DNA from 2 places in the Glutamicibacter sp. MCAF14 genome. Region 2 is predicted to be linked to the other one. Evidence: riboswitches for the same ligand, from Rfam matches in the RefSeq annotation. Region 2 holds a riboswitch; the other holds the start of a gene.
What was found. A riboswitch is a leader RNA that binds a small molecule or an ion and turns the genes downstream of it on or off. The one in region 2 is predicted to bind S-adenosylmethionine.
Positions count from the first base shown of each region.

Region 1 (4,196 bases), on a different contig from region 2:
GCTGGGCTGATGCAGATTACCGAGCTGAGCGAGAAATACCTCCACCAAGCTGTTGACTTGTGGGAAGCCACCGGGCTGACTCGTCCGTGGAATGATCCGCTCGCTGACGCTCGACGGGCTTTGCACGAACCCACCTCTACGGTGCTGGCCATGATCGAAAATGATCAGGTTGTGGGCACTGCGATGACTGGCCATGACGGGCACCGCGGTTGGCTCTACTACGTTGCAGTGGATCCGCGCAGGCAGGGCAATGGCCTGGGCAGGTCCTTGGTGGATGCGGCCAGCTTGTGGCTGCGAGAACGGGCAGTGCCCAAGGTGCAGCTCATGGTCCGCAGCGAAAACGCTGCCGTCATCGATTTCTATGAACGCCTGGGCTTTGAAGACCAGCAGGTCGTTGTCTTGGGCCGGCGTCTGGACCAGTCTGAGGCAAGAGCCGGAAAAGAATGAAGGCGGGGACGCCATTGGCCCCGCCTTCGTGAGTTCATTTTTGAACTTCTTACAGCACCACGGTGCCGGACTCGGTTTCAAAGGTTACCGACATGATGCCCGGAGTGCCATTCGGAGCTTCATATTGCATGGTGACAGCTCCCAAATTGACGTTCTGCGGCTGGCCGAGCCAATCCAGCACCCGTTCGCGCGAACCGGCGATGGCTATCTCGCTGATGGCACCAACCGGTTCAAGCGACTTGGACGGATGCAGGTCCTCAGTACCGTCATCCCATGAGATCAGGTATGGGCACTGCGGGTCGGCGATCAGGCCCTTGATACCAATTTGCTGCCAGGTCAGTTCGCGGCCATCAGGGAACTTGCGGTTGCCAGGCACTGACTTGCGGCCCAGGCGGTCTTCGGCGCTGGATAGATCCTCCACCGAGACGCACCAGCCCATCCAGCCACCGCCGAGTTCCGAGCGGGCGCGAACAGCCTGTCCGAAGGGTGCCTTGTCGCTGGCCGGGTGGTTCAGCACCTCGACTACTTCCAAGTACTGGCCGTGCTTGAGCGGGAAGATGACATTGCGTGTTCCGAATCGTGGATGCACGCCACCCTTGACGAACTCCAAGCCGAGCGACTCGGAGATTCTTTGCGCGGTTGGCATCAGCCCATCAGGGCCGCATGCATAACTTACGTGATCTAGCCTCATCATGTGCCCATCATGGCAACATGTGATGGCAGTCTCTACTTAGGTAACCCTAAGCGGGGCGAATGCTATCGAATAGTCTGCGGAAAAGTCCTCAAAAATACGGAATATGACCGATTGAGTCCAAGGCCAAGCGCCTGCATTGCAAAGATCTTCGGTTCTCGGGCAAACTGGATGCAGGTCATGAGTCCCAGTAACAAGCCCCGGCTTACTGGGCGGCAACCCTCCACCGCGGTGGGGTGCCCCGGGTGAAGACCTGGCCCTTGAATGCGCAAGGCATCAAGGACAAGCGCGGGTTACCCCTGGAAGTTCTCTCGATACGGTGCTTCCTGTCGGTGTCTTTTCAGTGGCGTACCCCCATAGTCATGAAACGCTATTTGGAGGAAACCATGAGCAGCAACTGGTCATTTGAAACCCGTCAGATCCACTCCGGCCAGACCCCGGATCCGACAACTGGAGCACGAGCTCTCCCTATTTTCCAGACCACTTCTTTCGTCTTCCCTAGCGCCAAGAGCGCTGCTGCGCGATTCGCGCTGCAGGAATTGGAGCCGATCTACACGCGTATCGGAAACCCGACGACTGACGCAGTGGAAACCCGCATTGCCGACCTTGAAGGCGGTGTCGGAGCACTGCTGCTCTCTTCGGGACAGGCAGCAACCACCTTCGCCATCTTGAACTTGGCCGAGGCCGGCGACCACCTGGTTGCCAGCCCAAGCCTTTACGGCGGAACGCAGAACCTGCTCAAGCACACCCTGAAGCGCCTGGGCATCGAGGTCACCTTCGTCTCTGATCCGGATAACCTCGATGAATGGCGTGCCGCGGTCCGCCCGAACACCAAGGCATTCTTCGGAGAGAGCATCTCCAATCCGCGTCAGGATGTCCTGAATATCGAGGACATTTCGGCCATCGCCCACGAAGCCGGCGTGCCGCTGCTGGTGGACAACACCCTGGCCACCCCGTACCTGATCCGCCCGATCGAGTGGGGCGCGGATATCGTGATCCATTCGGCCACCAAATTCCTTGGCGGCCACGGAAATGCCATCGCAGGCGTCATCGTGGATTCGGGCAAATTCGACTTCGGCAAGGATGCGGAACGCTTCCCAGGATTCAACACCCCGGATGAGTCCTACAACGGCCTGGTCTTCGCCCGCGACCTGGGTGTCAATGGCATCCTGGGCGCGAATCTGGCCTACATCCTCAAGGCCCGTGTGCAGCTGCTGCGCGACTTGGGCGCCTCGGTTGCACCGTTCAATGCTTTCCTGATCGCCCAGGGGCTGGAAACCTTGTCGCTGCGCATTGAGCGCCACGGCCAGAACGCCGTCGAGGTTGCCAACTGGCTCGAAGCCCGCGGCGAAGTGCGCAAGGTCGCTTACGCAGGCCTGAAGTCCTCGCCTTGGTACGAGCGTGCGCAGAAGTACAGCGACCAGGGCGCTGGCTCGGTCATCGCCTTCGAATTGGAAGGCGGCTCAGAAGCAGGCCAGGCCTTCGTCGACGCGCTGGTGCTGCACTCCAACGTGGCGAATATCGGCGACGTGCGCTCCTTGGTCATCCACCCGGCCTCCACGACCCACGCGCAGCTTTCCGAGGCCGAGCAGGTTGCCGCTGGCGTCAGCCCGGGACTGGTGCGCCTGAGCGTTGGGCTGGAGAACATCAAGGACATTCTGGCCGATTTGGAACTGGGCTTCGCAGCTGTCGGCGCCCTTGAGAACAAGGAACTGCAGGAAACTCTCTAGGCATGGCATCCATTGTGACTACTGAAGATACTCTTCGCGCCGAAGAGCTCGCTGGCGGACAAGACGGCATTTTGCGTCGTAGTTCCGTGGGGGAGCACTGCTTTGAATTTGGCGGATACCTTCCCGAGGTGGAGCTGGGCTTTGAAACCTGGGGAACCCTAGCTGCCGACGGTTCCAACGCGGTACTGGTGATGCATGCACTGACCGGTGACGCGCACGTTGCCCAGGGCGATTCGCAAAGCGACGGCTGGTGGGAAGGTTTCGTGGGCCCTGGCGCCACGATTGACACCAATGAGTACTTCGTCGTGTCCATCAACATGGTGGGCGGTTGCAATGGATCCACCGGCCCGGCGTCCCTGGATGAGCAAGGCGTGCCCTACGGTTCGCGCTTCCCGTTCGTGACCATCAAGGACTCGGTGCGCCTCGAAGCGCGTCTGGCCAAGCAGCTGGGAATTGATTCCTGGCATGCGGTCATCGGTGGTTCGATGGGCGGGGCGCGTGCTCTGGAGTACGCGGTGCAGTTCCCGCAGCAGGTGAAGAATCTGGTGGTGATGGCATCCAGCGCGCAGGCAACTGCCGAGCAAATCGCCTTCGCCCAGGTGCAGACCCAGTCCATCCGCTTGGATCCGCACTTCTGCAATGGCGATTACTACGGCAATGAGGCCCGCCCGGACGCTGGTCTGGGTTTGGCCCGCCGCCTGGCCCACATCACCTATCGTTCTGAAGCCGAGCTCGAAACCCGTTTCTCGCGCAACCCGCAGGAAGGCGAGAAGCCAACGGGCCAGCTCGACGGAGCGCGTGGGCGCTACCAGGTGGAAAGCTATTTGGATCACCAAGCCAGCAAGCTGGTGAATCGCTTTGATGCCAACAGCTATCTCGTGCTCACCGAAGCGCTGATGAGCCACGATGTGGCTCGCGGCCATGAATCCTTGGAAGCTGCGTTGGCCCGCTTGGCGAAAGTCAACGTGGTAGTTGCAGCGGTGACCAGTGACCGCCTGTACTTCCCAGAGCAGTCGGTGAAACTGGCTTCGTCGCTGGCTAAGCCGAAACCTGTGCACTACATTGATTCGCCCATCGGACATGATGGCTTCCTGACCGATGCCAAGCAGCTCGATGGGGTCCTTCGGACGTTGGTATTCGGAGACTGATCATCGGCCGCGTAGCCGGATCGCTTGTAAAGCCAGAAGCAGTTCCACCAGTTATCGGTGGAACTGCTTCTGGCTTTTACTAGCTAATTTGCGCTGTCGCCTGCACCGAGGGAATCATTGGGCATGGTGTTCGCAAATGGTGCAGCCGAAGGACGTTTCGCGGTGATGCCATCGCCGGAG
Region 1 is NZ_JBFREO010000003.1:235,593-239,788, reverse strand. Features, by position in the region: gene AB4Y71_RS06540 (GNAT family acetyltransferase) at 10-447, shown strand; gene AB4Y71_RS06535 (VOC family protein) at 497-1,141, opposite strand; SAM riboswitch class IV at 1,315-1,433, shown strand; gene AB4Y71_RS06530 (bifunctional o-acetylhomoserine/o-acetylserine sulfhydrylase) at 1,525-2,868, shown strand; gene metX (homoserine O-acetyltransferase MetX) at 2,871-4,016, shown strand; gene AB4Y71_RS06520 (SGNH/GDSL hydrolase family protein) at 4,100-4,196, opposite strand, start outside.
Region 1: linked by a shared signal. The riboswitch ahead of AB4Y71_RS06530 (bifunctional o-acetylhomoserine/o-acetylserine sulfhydrylase) and the one ahead of AB4Y71_RS13045 (methionine ABC transporter ATP-binding protein) in region 2 are both predicted to bind S-adenosylmethionine.

Region 2 (4,196 bases):
CGAAGCCGCGCGAAGCAATCTGCGTTGCCGGGCGCAGGACCTGCTTCAGGTTCTGCGATCCCCAGTTATCCAATGCGCGTTGCCAAGTGGCCAGAGTTCCGGGCACTCCGACCGCCACACCGCTAGTGACCAGTTCCGGAGTGAAGTCATACGGATCGCCCGTTGCCGGGTCGATGAAAGCATCATGGGAGATGCCAGCTGGTGCGGTCTCGCGGCCGTCAATGGTGCTGACCTTGCCGGACTTCGCATCGTAGTAGAGGAAATATCCGCCACCGCCAATGCCCGCGCTGTAGGGTTCGGTGACACCCAGTGCCGCCGCGGTGGCCACGGCCGCATCCACGGCATTGCCTCCCTTGCGCAGAACTTCAATGCCGGCGGCGGAGGCTTCGGGGTCTACCGAGGAAACTGCCCCGCCGGTGCCAATGGCCGTCGGGTCTTTCTGGGTGTGCCGTGGTTCCGCGCTCGCCGGAAGGGCTGAGAAAGCGCCCAGGCCCAAGGCGATAACTGCCGCGCAGGCAACTGACCGTAATCGTGCTCGTGACATACTTTGATCTCCTGGAAAGGTGGGGATGAAGTATGCGCAAATTTACGGGAACAGGTATGCCGTGCGTGGTTGTGACACGCAGCACTTGTTATCCGTGCGCTAATTCCGCCCTTGTCCAGCGAATATGTTTGGTTATGACACGTAAAACAGTCGGGCAGCCACCACGGCATTGAATGCCGCGAATGACTGCCCGATTAAACTCTTAGCCCCATGGATTACTTGTCCAGGTTCTCCTTGATGACCTTGCCCAGGGAAGCCGGAGTCCGGCCGATCAGCTTGGCCAGATCGCCGGAGTTGACCTCTAGCGCGCCTTCGCGAACGCGCAGATCGGTATCGACGAGAATGTGGGCGAATGCTGCGGGGACTCCGGCATCCGCATAGATCTTTTCCAGCTGTTCGGGATCCATCTGCTGGTAGGCAACATCCTGTCCGGCAGCAGCGCCAACGGCGCCAGCGAGCTGGGTGAGGGTGAACGGCTTGTCGCTGCCCAGCTCGTAGATCTTGCCACTTTGCTCCTCCTCCGAGAGCAGTACCGCCGCGGCGGCATCGGCGTAATCGGCACGGGCTGCAGCACTGATCTTGCCCTCGCCGGCGGCACCGAGCACCATGCCGCTGTTGAGGTAGCCCATCAGCTGGTCCGTGTAGTTCTCGATGTACCAGCCATTGCGCAGCAGCACGTAATCGATGCCGGAACCGGCCAGCAGGCGTTCGGTGGCGATATGCTCCTCGGCAAGCTTCATTCCGCCGGTCAAAGCGTTGGCAATAGAGGTGTACGCGATCAGCTGGACATCCACCTTCTTGGCGGCGTTGATGACGTTCTCATGCTGCGCCACGCGCTGGCCTACCTCGCTGGCTGAAATCAACAGCAGCTTGTCTACGCCCTTCAGCGCGGATACCAGTGCCTGCTCAACGTTGTAATCAGCAACGCGGGTTTCCAAGCCCTTGCCCGCCAGCGGTTCCAGCTTCTGCGCTGAACGTCCAATGGCAACCAGATCAGCGGCCTTCGCGCCGCGCGCCAGCAGCGCATCGACGACTAGATTTCCAAGCTGTCCGGTGGCACCGGTAATTGCGATCTTCATGAGGTCCTCTCGTTGGTCTGCAATCTAGTACAACCACCGCAGGCAGTGCAGAATTCCCCTCCAGGATTGCTAGCGCAAACAAGTACACGTTAGGAAAATACTCCGGCGGCTTCGTCATGAAAGAGGTAATTCGCGAAATATGTCGGATTGCGACGTGGATTATTGCGCGATTTCCGTGCATCGGCGGCCGGAGTATGACTTCATGACGCAGATTGAAGTAACTCTTGCTGGTCTGCGGGCATCAGCTGCAGACTTGAATTGTTCGGCCCGTACAGCCGGCACACACCATCCAGAGCGACTGAGAGATCTGGCTCAACGACGTCGCAGCAACCACCCGAGAGGGAGCGGTGCTACAGCCAGAACCGATGGAGTTCTTTTACTTCGCGGCGCAAAAATCTGTGGACCGCAGATTCTGTTCGCGAAGTACGCTCCGCATAATCAAGCACCAAAGGAGCGATGATGATTCGACTTGAAAACGTAACTACCACCTTCGGCAAGGACCAAGACCAGTTCACTGCCGTCAAGGATGTCTCGCTGGAAATCCAAACCGGAACCATCCATGGAATTATCGGGTTTTCCGGTGCCGGCAAGTCAACGCTGCTGCGCAATATCAATTTGTTGCAGCGTCCTACGTCGGGGGAGGTATTCGTTGACGGCATCGAACTGACCGGGTTGAGCGAAGGCGAGTTGCGCAAGCAGCGCCATGAGATCGGGATGATTTTCCAGCATTTCAACCTGCTGAACAACCGCAGCGCACAGCAGAACGTCGAGCTGAACCTGAAGTTTGCCGGTGTGCCGAAAAAAGAACGCCGTGAACGTGCGCTGGAAGCGCTGTCCATTGTGGACCTTGCCGATAAGGCCACGGCTTACCCAGGACAGCTTTCGGGCGGCCAGAAACAGCGCATCGCCATTGCCCGCGCACTGGTCACTGAACCCAAGGTCCTGCTGTGTGATGAGCCAACCAGCGCCGTGGATCCGAGAACGACCACCTCGGTGCTGCAGTACCTCAGCGACATCAACGCCAGCCTAGGCATCACTACCGTCATCGTCACCCACGAAATGAACGTCATCAAGGCCATTGCGGACAAGGTCTCCGTCATGGAAGACGGTGCAGTAGTCGAAGAGTTCGCGCTGAGCTCGCTGCACGAACCAAGCTTTGAGCCAACCACGCCAATCGGCCGCTACCTGATCAGCGACGAAATCACGCTGAACCGGAGCTCCAAGCCGGCCCCAGCCCTGGCTGTCGAACTGGCCCGCGTATAGAGAACCTGGATTACCAATGAACTTCACCTCACTAGTGCTAGCCACGAGCAACGGCAGCGCAGCAGCTTTCAGCTTTGACCGCATCATCGAACTTGCCCCGGAAATCTGGGTAGCCATGGCACAGACCTTTGCAATGTTGCTGGTCTCCATCCCAATCGCCATTCTCCTGGGAACCCCGCTGGGCATCTGGCTTTACTCCATGTCGCCCAACGGCTTGCGTCCGCGTCCGCGACTGCACCGGATCGTGGACGGGCTGGTCAATACGATCCGATCTTTCCCGTTCCTGATCCTGCTGATCGCGATCATTCCCTTTACCAGATTTGTCGTGGGAACCACCATCGGCACTGCGGCGGTCATCGTGCCGCTGACCATCAACGCGATACCTTACTTCGCCCGTTTTGTGGAACAGAACATCAGCCAGCTGGGCAACGGCGTAGTTGAAGCTGCACAGGCCATGGGGGCCACCCGCGGACAGATCATCCGCGAAGTTCTGTTGATCGAAGCCAAACCAGCGCTGCTTTCCTCCATCACCATCATGACCGTCAGCTTCATCTCGTACTCGGCCATGGCCGGCCTGGTCGGCGGAGGCGGCATCGGGGACTTCGCCATCCGCTACGGCTACTACCGCTATGAAACCGGCGTCATGTTGCTGGCCATCGTCCTGATGATCCTGCTGGTGCACGCGGTCCAGTTCTTCGGAACTCGGCTATCGCGGGCCGCAGACAAGCGCTAATCCACGACTTAACTAACTCGCATCTCAGCAAAGGAAAACACCATGGCATTTTCTCGCCGCACCTTCTTGACCTTCACCGCCGGCTCCGCCGCGATCCTCGCACTGACTTCTTGCGGCCTGGCTGGCGGGCAGGCCGCTGGCTCGGGTAACAAGACCATCAAGGTTATCGTTACCGAATCCGCGCCGAGCCAGGAACCAACCAAAATCGCCCAGAAGCTCCTGGCGGAAAAGGGCTGGAACTTGGAAGCCACCTATGTCACCGACATCGTGCAGCCAAACCACGTGGTCTCCAACGGCGAATACGATGCCAACTTCTTCCAGCACGGTGCCTACCTCGAACAATTCAAGAAAGACCAGAACGTCGACGTAGAGGCAGCCTTCTACATGTACAGCTCGCCCGCAGGCGTGTACTCGAACAAGTATGACGACATCAAGGACCTGCCAAAGGGTGCCACCATCGCGCTTCCGGTGGATACCGCCAACAACGGACGCGCGCTGGCCCTGCTGGACAAGGCCGGCCTGCTGAAGGTGACCGAAGGCAAGAGCGTGCTGCACCTGTCGCAGAACGACATCTTGG
Region 2 is NZ_JBFREO010000005.1:214,626-218,821, reverse strand. Features, by position in the region: gene ggt (gamma-glutamyltransferase) at 1-544, opposite strand, end outside; gene AB4Y71_RS13050 (NmrA family NAD(P)-binding protein) at 760-1,623, opposite strand; SAM riboswitch class I at 1,906-1,995, shown strand; gene AB4Y71_RS13045 (methionine ABC transporter ATP-binding protein) at 2,080-2,886, shown strand; gene AB4Y71_RS13040 (methionine ABC transporter permease) at 2,903-3,619, shown strand; gene AB4Y71_RS13035 (MetQ/NlpA family ABC transporter substrate-binding protein) at 3,662-4,196, shown strand, end outside.